One region of the Peribacillus sp. Bi134 genome, then DNA from elsewhere that is predicted to be linked to it. Evidence: riboswitches for the same ligand, from Rfam matches in the RefSeq annotation. Region 1 holds a riboswitch; the other holds the start of a gene.
What was found. A riboswitch is a leader RNA that binds a small molecule or an ion and turns the genes downstream of it on or off. The one in region 1 is predicted to bind S-adenosylmethionine.

Region 1 (6,346 bases):
CAGGGAGCATTATTCCTATCAAAATAAAATGCTCCATTTGAATTCGTTGACGGGTGGAAACTTGATTGGCGTCATTAAGGTTTTGGCGCTTATGGCATTCGTCTGGTATTTCGGCGGGATTTCCCTTACTGCCAGTTCGGCCATTTCCTTAGGGATGATGTATGCAATTGTTGATTTGATCAGCCGCCTGCTTCATCCGCTTCACGGAATCGTCAATCAGTTCGCTAATCTTGAACAGGCGCTTGTTGCAGGGGCGCGGGCATTCAGTTTATTGGATGAGCAGGGATTGGCAGTCAGTGATGAAAACATATCCAGATACAAAGGAAACGTACAATTCGAAAATGTTTCTTTTGGTTATAAGGATAATGAATATGTGTTAAAGGACATTTCCTTCTCCGCTAAACAAGGGGAAACGGTCGCTTTAGTTGGCCATACTGGGTCAGGAAAAAGTTCCATAATGAATTTATTGTTCCGCTTTTATGACAGCAGTGAAGGCCAAATTAAAATCGATGGCACGAATATATTGGATATCCCTCATCAGACGCTTCGTGAGCATATGGGAATCGTCCTTCAGGATCCCTATTTATTTACAGGCACCATCGCCTCCAATATCAGTCTGAATCATAAAGACATTACAAGGGAAATGGTTGAAAAATCATTAAGAGATGTCGGGGGGGACAAAGTGCTGAAGCATCTTCCTTTAGGGCTGGACGAACCCGTGATCGAAAAAGGCGGAACGCTGTCTTCCGGGCAGCGGCAGCTAATCTCTTTTGCCCGTGCTCTTGCATTCAATCCGGCCATATTGATTTTGGATGAAGCGACAGCGAGCATCGATACCGAAACCGAGGCAATTATCCAGGAGGGGATGGAAGTGCTGAAAAAAGGAAGAACGACCTTCATCATTGCACATAGACTTTCCACGATAAAAAATGCCGACCAGATTCTTGTACTGGATAAAGGGCGGATTGCTGAGCAAGGTACACATGAGGAATTAATGGAACTAAAAGGGAAGTATTATCAAATGTATGAACTGCAGGCTGGTCCGCATAAAGGCATGGCTGGTTGAACACAATTGAATAAGGGTGGATCATCAAGTTTAAACTATAATGAGGGTACCGACTTTTGGTACCTTCAAGCATAATTATTGATAATAGTAATCATTACGTTTAATATATACCTATACTGACGATGAGGTGATAATAGTGAAACAAGAAATTCATCCCGATTATCAACAAGTGGTATTCATGGATACCAACAGTGGGTATAAATTTTTGACAGGCTCCACGAAGACGTCCAATGAAACGATCGTTTGGGAAGACGGACAAACATATCCATTATTAAAAGTGGAAATCAGCTCGGATACGCACCCTTATTATACAGGAAAGCAGAAGTTTGCTGAAAAAGGCGGACGGGTGGATCGCTTCCTGGATAAATATAATATGAAGAATTGAGAGTCAGGCCATCGGGAAATCGATGGCCTTTTTTTATGACTGGGAAGAAAAAGAGTTAATAATGATGCAAGGAAAAAGGGTGCCCATAATTTATGAGGCACCCATCCTTTATTCATTTTGCAGCAATTGCTTCCCCTTTAGCAATATTGACGAGGGCCGCATCGAAGTCCTTGATTATATCGTCCGGATTTTCAAGTCCGACAGAGAGGCGGAGCAAGCTGTTCGTGATGCCCCGCTTTTCCCTTTCATCATCAGGCATGGCAGCATGGGACATTTTGGCCGGGTAGGATAATATGGATTCGACCGCTCCCAGGCTTACGGCAAATACAGGGAGCTCGACAGTGTTCACGAAGGAACGGAAGATTTCCTCACTTTCCAATTCAAAAGATAGGACCGCCCCTGCTCCAAGTGACTGGCCTTTCTGGATGGCGTGCTGTGGATGATCGGCTAGGCCGGGATAATACACTTTTTTCACCAAGGGCTGATCTTTTAAGTAGGCTGCAATCTTTTCTGCCCCTTTTTGTGAATGTTCCATTCTAACTGACAAGGTTTTCAAGCCTCTCATTACGAGCCAGGCATCTTGGACACCAAGGACCGCTCCAAAGGAGTTTTGAAGGGAACCGAGTCTTGCCGCCAATTCCGGATCTTTCACGACCGCAAGCCCAGCTACCACATCACTATGTCCGGATAAAAACTTCGTCGCGCTATGAAGGACAACATCGGCGCCCAGATTCAGCGGTTTTTGCAATGCGGGCGTCAAGAATGTATTATCAACAAAACTTAAGGCACCGGCTTTTTTTGCAATATCACATACAGCTTGAATATCGGTCACTTTAAGTAACGGATTTGAAGGCGTTTCAATGTATATGGCCCTGGTATTTGGCTGAACGGCCGCTTTGACGCTTTCAAGGTCCGTCATGTCAACGAAGGTATGCTCAATATTGAAACGGGTCAATACGCTTGTGACCATCCTGAACGTTCCGCCATACACATCTTCGGAAATGACGATATGGTCTCCGGCAGACAATAGCAGGAAGGCTGTTGAAATGGCAGCCATACCTGATGAAAAGGCAAAGCCGTGAGTGCCTTCCTCTAAATCGGCAATGATATCTTCAAGTGCCTCGCGAGTTGGGTTCCCGCTTCTGCTGTAGTCATATTTGCCGAATTGATCGATATCCGATTGATGGAACGTCGATGCATGCTGAATGGGGACGCTCACACCGCCCGTTGCCGGATCGAATTTATGTTGATTATGAAGTAATTTCGTTTCAAAGCTAAAATCATGACCTGTCATCGTAGTGCCTCCCTTTTTACATGTGCGAATGCTTGCTGCAGGTCGCCAATCAAATCATCGCTATCCTCGATGCCAACGGAGAAGCGAAGCAGGCGATTACAAACCCCATTTGCCGTTCTGACTTCAAGCGGTATATCGGCATGTGTTTGTGTGGCAGGATAGGTGATGAAGCTTTCAACCCCTCCAAGGCTTTCTGCAAAGGAAATTAACGAGAGCGATTGTAAAAATGGGTTGACCGCCGCTTCATCAATGATGCGGAAAGAAATCATGCCGCCTCTGCCGGGATACAATACATCAGTGACACAATCATGCTCCGATAAGTAATCTACAAGTATCTTGGCATTCTTTTCATGACGCTCCATCCGCAATGCCAGGGTTTTCATTCCGCGCATCAACAGCCAAGAATCAAATGGGCTCAAGACAGCTCCAGTACCATTATGATGGAAGGCAAGTGCATCACATAATTCAGCGCCGCTAGCAACGATCAGTCCCGCGAGCACATCATTATGACCACCGAGATACTTGGTTGCACTATGAATCACAATATCCGCTCCAAGCACGATGGGTTGTTGAATAAGAGGCGTGTAAAAAGTGTTATCAACGATTAACAATAAATTATATCGTTTGGCCAATGCCGCAACGGCGCTAATGTCCGTTTGCTGCATAAGGGGGTTAGTGGGAGTTTCGATGAAGATGGCTTTCGTGTGAGGAGTGATGGCTTTTTCGATATCCTCCAAACAACAAGTGTTTACATAGTCACACTGCAATCCCCATTTTTTAAAACCTTGTTCTAACAGACGATATGTACCGCCATAAAGATCTTCGCTGACAATCCATGCATCCCCGGATTTAAAAAGGGCGAGAATAGTGGAGATGGCGGCCATTCCTGAACTGCAGGCATAACCTTGGTCTCCTTTTTCCAGATCGGCGATGGATCGCTCCAATAGCTGGCGTGTAGGGTTACCAGTCCTTGTGTAGTCGAATCCCGTCGATTGGCCAATTCCTTCGTGACGAAAAGCTGTTGAAAAGTATACCGGCGGATTGACTGTTCCTGTCGCCGTTTCGCTGCGATTTCCTAATTGAGCAAGATATGTTTCAGATTTGTACATGGTTTTCACTGCTCCTTTGAGTTATATAAAATAAAAAAAAGTCTTCTTTAAGAAGAAGACTTTGATTAAGTAGGGACGAGTCATTCTTCTTATCTTCCAAGTTCACAAACTTGTGGAATTAGCACCTTTTCATTGGTTTGAAACAAATGAAGGTTGCTGAGGTGTCATCGGGCCATTCCCTCTACCTCTCTCGATAAGAGTTTAGATTATTCAATTTCTTTTGAATTTACTATATATACAAAATACTGTCAAGGACATTTTGGGAGTGATAATGCTTTGATGTTCATGACCAGGTCAATTGGAGCCTAGCGGTGCCTACACTTTATGTGTCTAAAAAGAATAATTGAATTTTTATATAAACATGAAGGGAACTTGGATTTTTCAGAAAAAATGGAAAGGGTCAGCGGGATATTTTTGCTTTAAAATAATAAAGTTTGTACAATGTATGGAGAGAAAGAATAATCCGACATTATTCATTTCATATGCAAAAGGTCTACAGTGAATAGTGCAAACATAGGAGGAGAACACATGGAATACAGAATCGAACGAGATACGATGGGTGAAGTGAAAGTTCCTGCTGATAAATATTGGGGAGCACAAACTGAGAGAAGTCGTAACAATTTCAAAATAGGTAACGAAAAAATGCCGATTGAATTAGTTCGTGCATTTGCATACGTTAAACAAGCTGCGGCAAAGGTGAACTATGATCTTGGTGATCTTTCCGAAGTTAAAAAGAATGCCATCGTCAAGATTTGCGGGGAAATCCTTGAAGGTACGCTTGATGAACATTTCCCGCTTGTAGTTTGGCAAACGGGAAGCGGCACGCAAAGTAATATGAACGTGAACGAAGTGGTCGCTAACAAAGGGAATGAATGGTTAAAAGAAAATGGTGAATCTGAAACCCTTCACCCGAATGATGATGTTAACAAGGCGCAAAGCTCAAATGATACTTTCCCGACCGCCATGCATATTGCAGCCTTTATGGAAGTCGCTGAAAAATTGGTCCCTGCCATCAAAGCCCTTCGTGATACATTCGATACAAAAGAAAAAGAATTTTGGGATGTCGTGAAAATTGGCCGGACACATCTTCAAGATGCTACTCCATTAACATTAGGACAAGAAATTTCCGGTTGGAAAGCGATGCTCGATAAAGATCTAGCGATGATTGAAGAAAGCAGCCAAAAATTATTGAACCTTGCTCTAGGCGGAACGGCTGTAGGAACCGGAATCAATACAAAAAAAGAATTCCCGGGACTCTCTGCCAAACAAATTGCAGCAGATACAGGATACCCTTTTGTCACATCTGATAATAAGTTCCATGCATTGACTAGCCATAACGAAATCGTCTACGCACACGGTGCTTTGAAAGCATTGGCGGCGGATTTAATGAAAATTGCGAACGATGTCAGATGGCTTGCAAGTGGACCAAGAAGCGGAATCGGCGAAATAGCCATTCCGGAAAACGAACCGGGCAGCTCCATCATGCCAGGTAAAGTCAATCCAACACAAAGTGAAGCGCTTACCATGATTGCAACACAAATCGTTGGTAACGATGCTACAATTGGCTTTGCAGCAAGTCAAGGTAACTTTGAATTGAATGTATTCAAACCAGTCATCATCTATAACTTCCTGCAGACGGTCAAATTATTGACGGAAGGCATTCATTCATTCAACGACAATTGTGCGGTGGGCATCACTGCAAATGAAGATAAAATCAAAGAAAATGTAGAACGTTCCCTTATGTTGGTAACAGCATTGAACCCGCATATCGGTTATGAAAAAGCAGCCAAGATCGCCAAAACGGCATTCAAGGACAACTCTACGTTAAAAGAAGCGGCGTTGAAATTGGAGTTCCTGACGGAAGATGAATTCAAAGCATGGGTCGATCCTGCTAACATGGTTAATAAATAATTAGTAGTGCCCTCCCTCTGGTATTAGGGAGGGTGTTTCCATGTGTTAAAATAATGGAATCTACAAATACTGAAATCATAAGTATCGGGAACAGGAGGAAAAACAATGTCTATATGCCCGCTTTGCAACGGTCTGAGAAAAATTCATGTGAAATGCCCGGAATGCGGCAGTGATCTTGAGGATAAAGGGAAATTCATGGACTACGCGGATGATTACAGTGCTTATATGGATATCGACATACTTAAAGAAAACGACGGATACCCTCAATCCCTTCAAAAAGGCCAATGCCCGCATCTCATGAAATGCCCGGAATGCGGACATGATGAAGTGGTATTGGTCCAGGAATGAATTTGAATAAACGTAAAAAGACCCATTATGAATGGGTCTTTTTACGTTTAATTGGCAGATAACTTCATGCTTTCCTGCATCTGTTCATCTTCTTCAACTAAAATGCGATGTTCAGTCCCTTTATCAAAAAAGTGTGCTTTATTCATGTCGAGGGCAAGATCGATCTTTTCCCCTGCCTGAATAATATTCTTGGCATCGACCCGTGCAACGAAGTCCTGCCCCTCTAATGTGGA
Region 2 (6,346 bases), on a different contig from region 1:
CTATAAATAATAATCCAAGAACAAGGATGAAAGTTCCAATCATCTCACTTAATAGATTTGAAAATGTGTGCGGGATCGCAGGTGAAGTCGCGAACACACCAAGCTTCGCTCCTGGATCATCCGTAGCTTTCCAGTGTGGCAAATAGTGCAGGAATACTAGAGTCGCGCCGAGTATCGCGCCAATCATCTGGGCAACGATGTAACCGGGCACATCACTCCATGGAAATTCTCCAATAATGGCAAAACCTACTGTGACCGCCGGGTTTAAATGCGCCCCGCTTATGGAACCCACTGCAAAAACACCCATGGTAACCGCCAATCCCCACGCAATCGTGATAACGATCCAGCCGGCATCCTTTGCATAGGAACCCTTTAAGGATGAACCAGCCCCAATACCTGCTCCGAATACAACTAATATCATCGTGCCTAACACTTCTCCCCAAAATGGAGTCATGATAAAACCCCTCCCCTGTTAAATTATTAAACCTTGCCAACAAATAAAAGGAGATCCACAGCAGAACTATCTTCATAAATAAATTATGAATAGATCTGTTGTGAATCTCCTAGTCTCCGTCACATATATTAACTTGTACTGTAAAATATACTAGGTTATGAAAACGCTGTCAATATTTTGTGAAAAATTAATCTATTTTTCTGTAATTTTTTTCAATTTTCCCCTATTAGACGATATCCCATAATTCAGTTTTGGATGTGGTGATCGACGAAGCTCCAGCATCAAGGGCATTCAGGACTTCATCCGAAGTACGTATGAGGCCGCCTGCAAAAATCGGTGTCTGCAATCGTTCCTTCACTTCTTTTATCATCCATGGCATGGCGCCCGGCAATACTTCGATATAATCCGGCTTGGTTTTCTGCACCAGCTTATAACTTTTCTCAAGCGCATGTGAGTCTATTAAAAAGATTCGCTGGATGGCAATGACCCCCTTTTGCTTCGCCTTCAATATAACGCTTGATTTAGTCGAAATCAGCCCATAGGGATTATATTCCTGACAAATGAATTCTGTCGCGTACTCATCACTTCTTATGCCATGGATCAAATCGACATGATAAATCATTTTCTTATTATGTTGTTTTGCCATCATACTTACATTTTTCAATTGTGATATATGCAAATCAAGAAACACACCTATTTCATAGGAACTTTCTAGAAATCTTTCAAAATCCTTCATGCTTGCTGAAGCAGGCAAAATCTTTTGATCCATCATTATCCTCCTCATTCCCAGAAGAACTCAAAACTTCAAGTTATTTAGTATATTTTAAAGAGCTTGATTTATCAATCACATTTTTTTCATGACAATCTCACAATAACACTAACATACCTGGCACTCCCTTTATAGATTGCGGATAAGGTTGTATGTAAAATATCCCTTAACTCATAAAGAAAGTTTCATTATCAATGCACCTTCGACAAGTTCATACGATTTAATTGTGCCCACCGGAATTTTTCTCACGATGTTCCAAGCATTAACATTCATTTTGATCGTTCTTTTTTCAAATTCAAAAAATGGCGGTCTGTTAAATATCCTTTGGTTGATGAAATTCCTGTCAACTGGTTCCATTTCCACTAATTCAAATGAAATCGTTCTTTTTTCCACATGAACCGGTTTTAATGTAATCCGGAAAGCTACGTTTTTCTTAAACATCATTTTTTTCACTTCCATCGTTCCGGAAAGCACAATATGCTTCGGCGTAATCTCGACTTTAATATCCTGACCAGATGATTTCATTTTTATGATTCTCTCTACCATGGCTTCAGTTACCGTTATCGGTATGCCACTTTTGAATGGACTCATCCTTGCATTCCCTCCCCACTCAAAGCTTATGCCGGATTCCCTGATGCCGTTAACATTTCAGTCCGATTAATAAACGGTATATTCTAAATATTCAACCTCCAGCTCTTGACCTTTGTAAAAACTACCTGTATAGTCATAATTAATTTAATAGACAACTCTTATCCAGAGAGGTGGAGGGACTGGCCCTTTGATGCCTCAGCAACAGACTATTCATGTACTGTGCTAATTCCAGAAGTGTAAAAACTTGAAGATAAGAAGAGTATATAGCTTTGTTGCCAACACCTCTTCTTATTTTTTAAGAAGAGGTTTTTTATTTTTAAAAGGAAAGAAGGAATGCAACATGTCAATCACATTAACGAAAGCACCATTCAGGGCCGATCACGTCGGAAGTTTATTAAGACCGGAACGTTTACATATTGCCAGAAAGCAATTTAGGGAGGGTACCCTTTCAGCAGAGCGCCTTCGTGAAATTGAAACCGAAGAAATCAAACGGATTGTCGATAAACAAATTGAAGTTGGATTAGAGGCTGTTACGGACGGCGAGTTCAGACGAACATGGTGGCACTTTGACTTCCTCGAACATTTAAATGGCATCGAGGGATATGTGACTGAAAAAGGTCTCACATTCGATGGTGTGGAAACAGAGAGATATAACGTTCGCAATACCGGGAAGGTTTCATTCAATCCTGAACATCCCTTCATTCGTGATTTCATTGAATTGAACAAAATCGTGAACGGACGTGCCGTTGCCAAGCAAACGATTCCCAGTCCGAATCAATTATTTGCTGCAGGTATTCATAATGAAGACATCTACCCTGATATCGAAGACTATGCAAATGATATCATCAAAGCCTATCAGCATGCTTTGAAAGCCTTTTATGAAGCAGGTGTGCGTTATCTTCAATTGGATGATGTATATATTGCCAGACTTTCAGCTCCAGATTTCCAGTTCAAAGATGGAAAATATACGAGGGAACAGTTAATTGATCTTGCACTTCGTGTCATTAATGGAGCATTGGAAGGCAAACCAGAAGACCTTGTCGTCACTACCCACCTATGTCGCGGAAACTATCAGTCGACTTGGGCGTTTGAAGGAAGCTATGCCCGTATCGCTCCCACTTTATTGGCAAAAGAAAAAGTGGATGGATTCTTCTTGGAATATGATGATCAACGCTCAGGGGATTTCAAACCATTGGAATACATTCCAAATGGCGGTGCACAGGTTGTACTGGGGGTCGTCACTTCAAAAAATGGGGAAATCGAAGACAAGGAAGCTGTTAAGGCACGCATTAAAGAAGCCTCGCACTTCGTTGCTCTCGAACAATTATGCTTAAGCCCTCAATGCGGCTTCGCCTCCACCCATCACGGCAACAAGCTAACCGAAGAACAGCAATGGGAAAAGCTGAAATTCGTCGTTGATGTAGCAAAAGAAGTGTGGGAATGATTTTTTTGCGGAAACTTTAATACTGATTTACAGGATTCGAATAACCTAATCGGCAGCACTTATTAGGGAGCCGATTAGGTCCTTGCAATAATACATTTCCATTCCTTTAATGGCTCTTTTGAATAACGGTATCAAGTTTTGATTTATGAAATTAACGATTAATGTTAAAATCATTTGACATATCGATAATTCTCGATATAATGAAATGTATGAAAACAATCGAGATATTTAAAGCATTATCCAATGAATCCAGGTTGCAAATCTTACAATGGCTCAAGGCGCCTGAACTCCACTTCACCCCTCATGAGGGAATAGACATGAAGGAAACCGGCGTTTGCGTAAGTCAGATTACGGAAAAATTAAACATGACCCAGTCCACGGCCTCTCAATACCTCTCGATGCTTCTTAGAGCAGGATTGATTAAAACGGAGCGGATAGGAAAGTTTACGTATTACAAACGAGATGAAGATGCAATCTCAAAAATTACTGATTTCTTGAAAGAAGAAGTATGAAAATGAACCTGATCCGTACCTTAGAGGGTTGGGTTCATTTCCCCCCCCTAACAGTTCGACATTTCGCGATATGTTTATTTTTTTATCCATACATATTAACATATTCCGATATATCTTTATATAAAATTGATAATCATTAATGAGGAGTGAATCTATTTTGCTTAATACATGGAAAATTTACATGTTGGCGATAATCAGTTTTTTAGTAGGAACATCCGAATTCATCATATCCGGAATTTTGGATAAGATTGCGGATTCTCTTGGAGTTACCCTTGCTGCCGCAGGACAGCTCATTACAATTTTCTCCCTTGTCTACGCAATCGGTACACCCATTCTAATGGCTTTGACAGCAAGTTTAGACAGACGAAAATTAATGTTGTATTCCCTTGGACTATTCATAGTGTCCAACCTGCTTGCCTTTCTATTACCAGGCTTTGGACCGTTTCTATTTGCACGCATAATCATGGCACTTGGTGCAGGATTGGTTGTAGTCACCGCTCTGAATATTGCCGCTAAGCTTGCTCCGCCAGATAAAAAAGCAAGTTCTATTGCGACAGTTGTCATGGGGTTTACAGCTTCCCTTATCATTGGCGTACCTCTCGGAAGAATCATGACGGATGCATTCGGCTGGAAATCCGTCTTTGGCGGAATCGCCCTATTCGGCCTGATTGCCATGATCGTTTTATTCTTTACCATTCCTGCTACCAAAGGGGATAAACCAGTACCACTTCTCCAGCAGCTGGCCCTTCTTAAAAAAAGGAAAGTTGCCCTTGGATTATCGATAACCTTCTTCTGGCTTGGCGGATACTCGATAGCTTATACCTATCTATCCCCTTACCTGCTATCCGTATCAGGGATAAGTGACTCTCTACTTAGCACGGCCTTGCTTATATTCGGTATCGCAAGCTTGATCGGATCAAAGTTTGGCGGATATAGTACGGATCGATGGGGTGTATCATTTACACTAATTGGCGGTATGGCGCTGCATATTGTGATGATCATCATGTTATCCATCGTTACGAATTCATTGATGGCCGTTTTGATAATCCTCACATTATGGTCGTTCGCAGCATGGTCATCAGGGCCGACACAGCAATATCATTTAGCGACCCTAGAGCCTGAATCATCAGGAGTCATGCTCGGACTGAATCAGTCAATGATGCAATTGGCCATGGCCGCCGGTGCTGGAATTGGCGGTGTCGTTGTAGAACAAGTATCCCTTGCTTCCATAACCTGGATCGGTGCAACAGGGGTTGCCATTGCCATGGTCATTGTTCTGGTCCTTTCAAGTTCATCATCAAGCAGTAAAATAGCACAGTCCATAAAATCCTAGACCGTTAGATAAACATTCATCATAAGGCTAGATCCTAGCCTTATGATAAATCCTAAAGATGAAAGCAACAAAAAAAGAACGGCCACCAGCACGTCCCCTTTTTACTTGCAGCTATCATCATCATCCATTTTTTTCACAAATATATCATCCGTCACCCTATCTTCCAGCTTGTTCCTCAAGGCCAATTCCGCAGCCTTCCCGTCACTAGGCGATCCGTCCGCGAAATACATCGGAAACAAGGAGAAAAACATAATATAGAAAGAAAAATAGATAAATTGATACCAGATTACCGAGCTGTCCAGGATATTCTGATACACTAAGCTATATATGATCAGCATGCTGACCAAATTAAAGATAGACCCGCCTAAATATATAAGCGTATTCGTCAATCGATTATCATGTTTCAATCCCTTGAACTCGCAAGTCCCATTCCAAAAATAATATTTCCTCACCTCTATGTTCCGAAAGGCGAAAAGTTTATTACCACAACCGATCAAGATTTTCTTTTCTGATCCCCCAAAGATCGTAACAAAGAAAATATGCCCGCTCAAATGTATCAGCGTAACGATCGGCATGATCAAAAAAAAGGAAAATAGAAATTTAATGATATCAGAGAGACCAAACATGTTTAATCACCCCTCCTTACCAGAGCATTATCAGGATGCTACTCTGATACCCTGCCCACACTAGTTATAACTAGTAAATTTTCACAGTGGTAATATGTTGCTTTCCACAACTGATAGGAGGATAATTTGTCCTCTTCTGCTTAATCCGACCTTCCACCGATTAATTCGACCTATCTTCTGCTTTATTCGGCCTTCCACCCATTAATTCGACCTATCTCCTGCTTTATTCGGCCTTCCACCGATTAATTCGACCTATCTCCTGCTTTATTCGACCTTCTACCCATTAATTCGACCTATCTCCTGCTTTATTCGGCCTTCCATCAATTAATTCGACCTTCCTCCTGCTTTATTCGACCTTTCATCAATTAATTCGACCTATCTCATGCTTTATTCGACCAACCACCGATTAATTCGACCTTCCTCCTGCTTTATTCGACCTTTCATCAATTAATTCGACCTATCTCATGCTTTTTCCGGCCTTCAAAAAAAACAGGCTATCTCCTTCCCAAAAATTCCGGAAAAGTGATAGCCTTTACATCTTTATTTAGCGATTGGGGGTGCGAAGAATTTCTGCGTTGTTTTGTCCTGGCCTCAAGCCAGCATGTTTATATTCAGGG

Region 2: linked by a shared signal. The riboswitch ahead of LQ188_RS05810 (5-methyltetrahydropteroyltriglutamate--homocysteine S-methyltransferase) and the one ahead of LQ188_RS15305 (methionine biosynthesis PLP-dependent protein) in region 1 are both predicted to bind S-adenosylmethionine.

Annotation. Positions count from the first base shown of each region.
Region 1 is NZ_CAKKLN010000006.1:306,199-312,544, forward strand. Features, by position in the region: gene LQ188_RS15290 (ABC transporter ATP-binding protein) at 1-1,066, shown strand, start outside; gene LQ188_RS15295 (type B 50S ribosomal protein L31) at 1,203-1,451, shown strand; gene metC (cystathionine beta-lyase) at 1,564-2,745, opposite strand; gene LQ188_RS15305 (methionine biosynthesis PLP-dependent protein) at 2,742-3,854, opposite strand; SAM riboswitch class I at 3,941-4,054, opposite strand; gene fumC (class II fumarate hydratase) at 4,383-5,765, shown strand; gene LQ188_RS15315 (hypothetical protein) at 5,871-6,113, shown strand; gene ugpC (sn-glycerol-3-phosphate ABC transporter ATP-binding protein UgpC) at 6,161-6,346, opposite strand, start outside.
Region 2 is NZ_CAKKLN010000002.1:583,478-589,823, reverse strand. Features, by position in the region: gene LQ188_RS05825 (MIP/aquaporin family protein) at 1-454, opposite strand, end outside; gene LQ188_RS05820 (glycerol-3-phosphate responsive antiterminator) at 681-1,223, opposite strand; gene LQ188_RS05815 (hypothetical protein) at 1,395-1,814, opposite strand; SAM riboswitch class I at 1,970-2,071, shown strand; gene LQ188_RS05810 (5-methyltetrahydropteroyltriglutamate--homocysteine S-methyltransferase) at 2,155-3,258, shown strand; gene LQ188_RS05805 (metalloregulator ArsR/SmtB family transcription factor) at 3,468-3,770, shown strand; gene LQ188_RS05800 (MFS transporter) at 3,928-5,103, shown strand; gene LQ188_RS05795 (hypothetical protein) at 5,205-5,729, opposite strand; gene LQ188_RS05790 (CaiB/BaiF CoA-transferase family protein) at 6,274-6,346, opposite strand, start outside.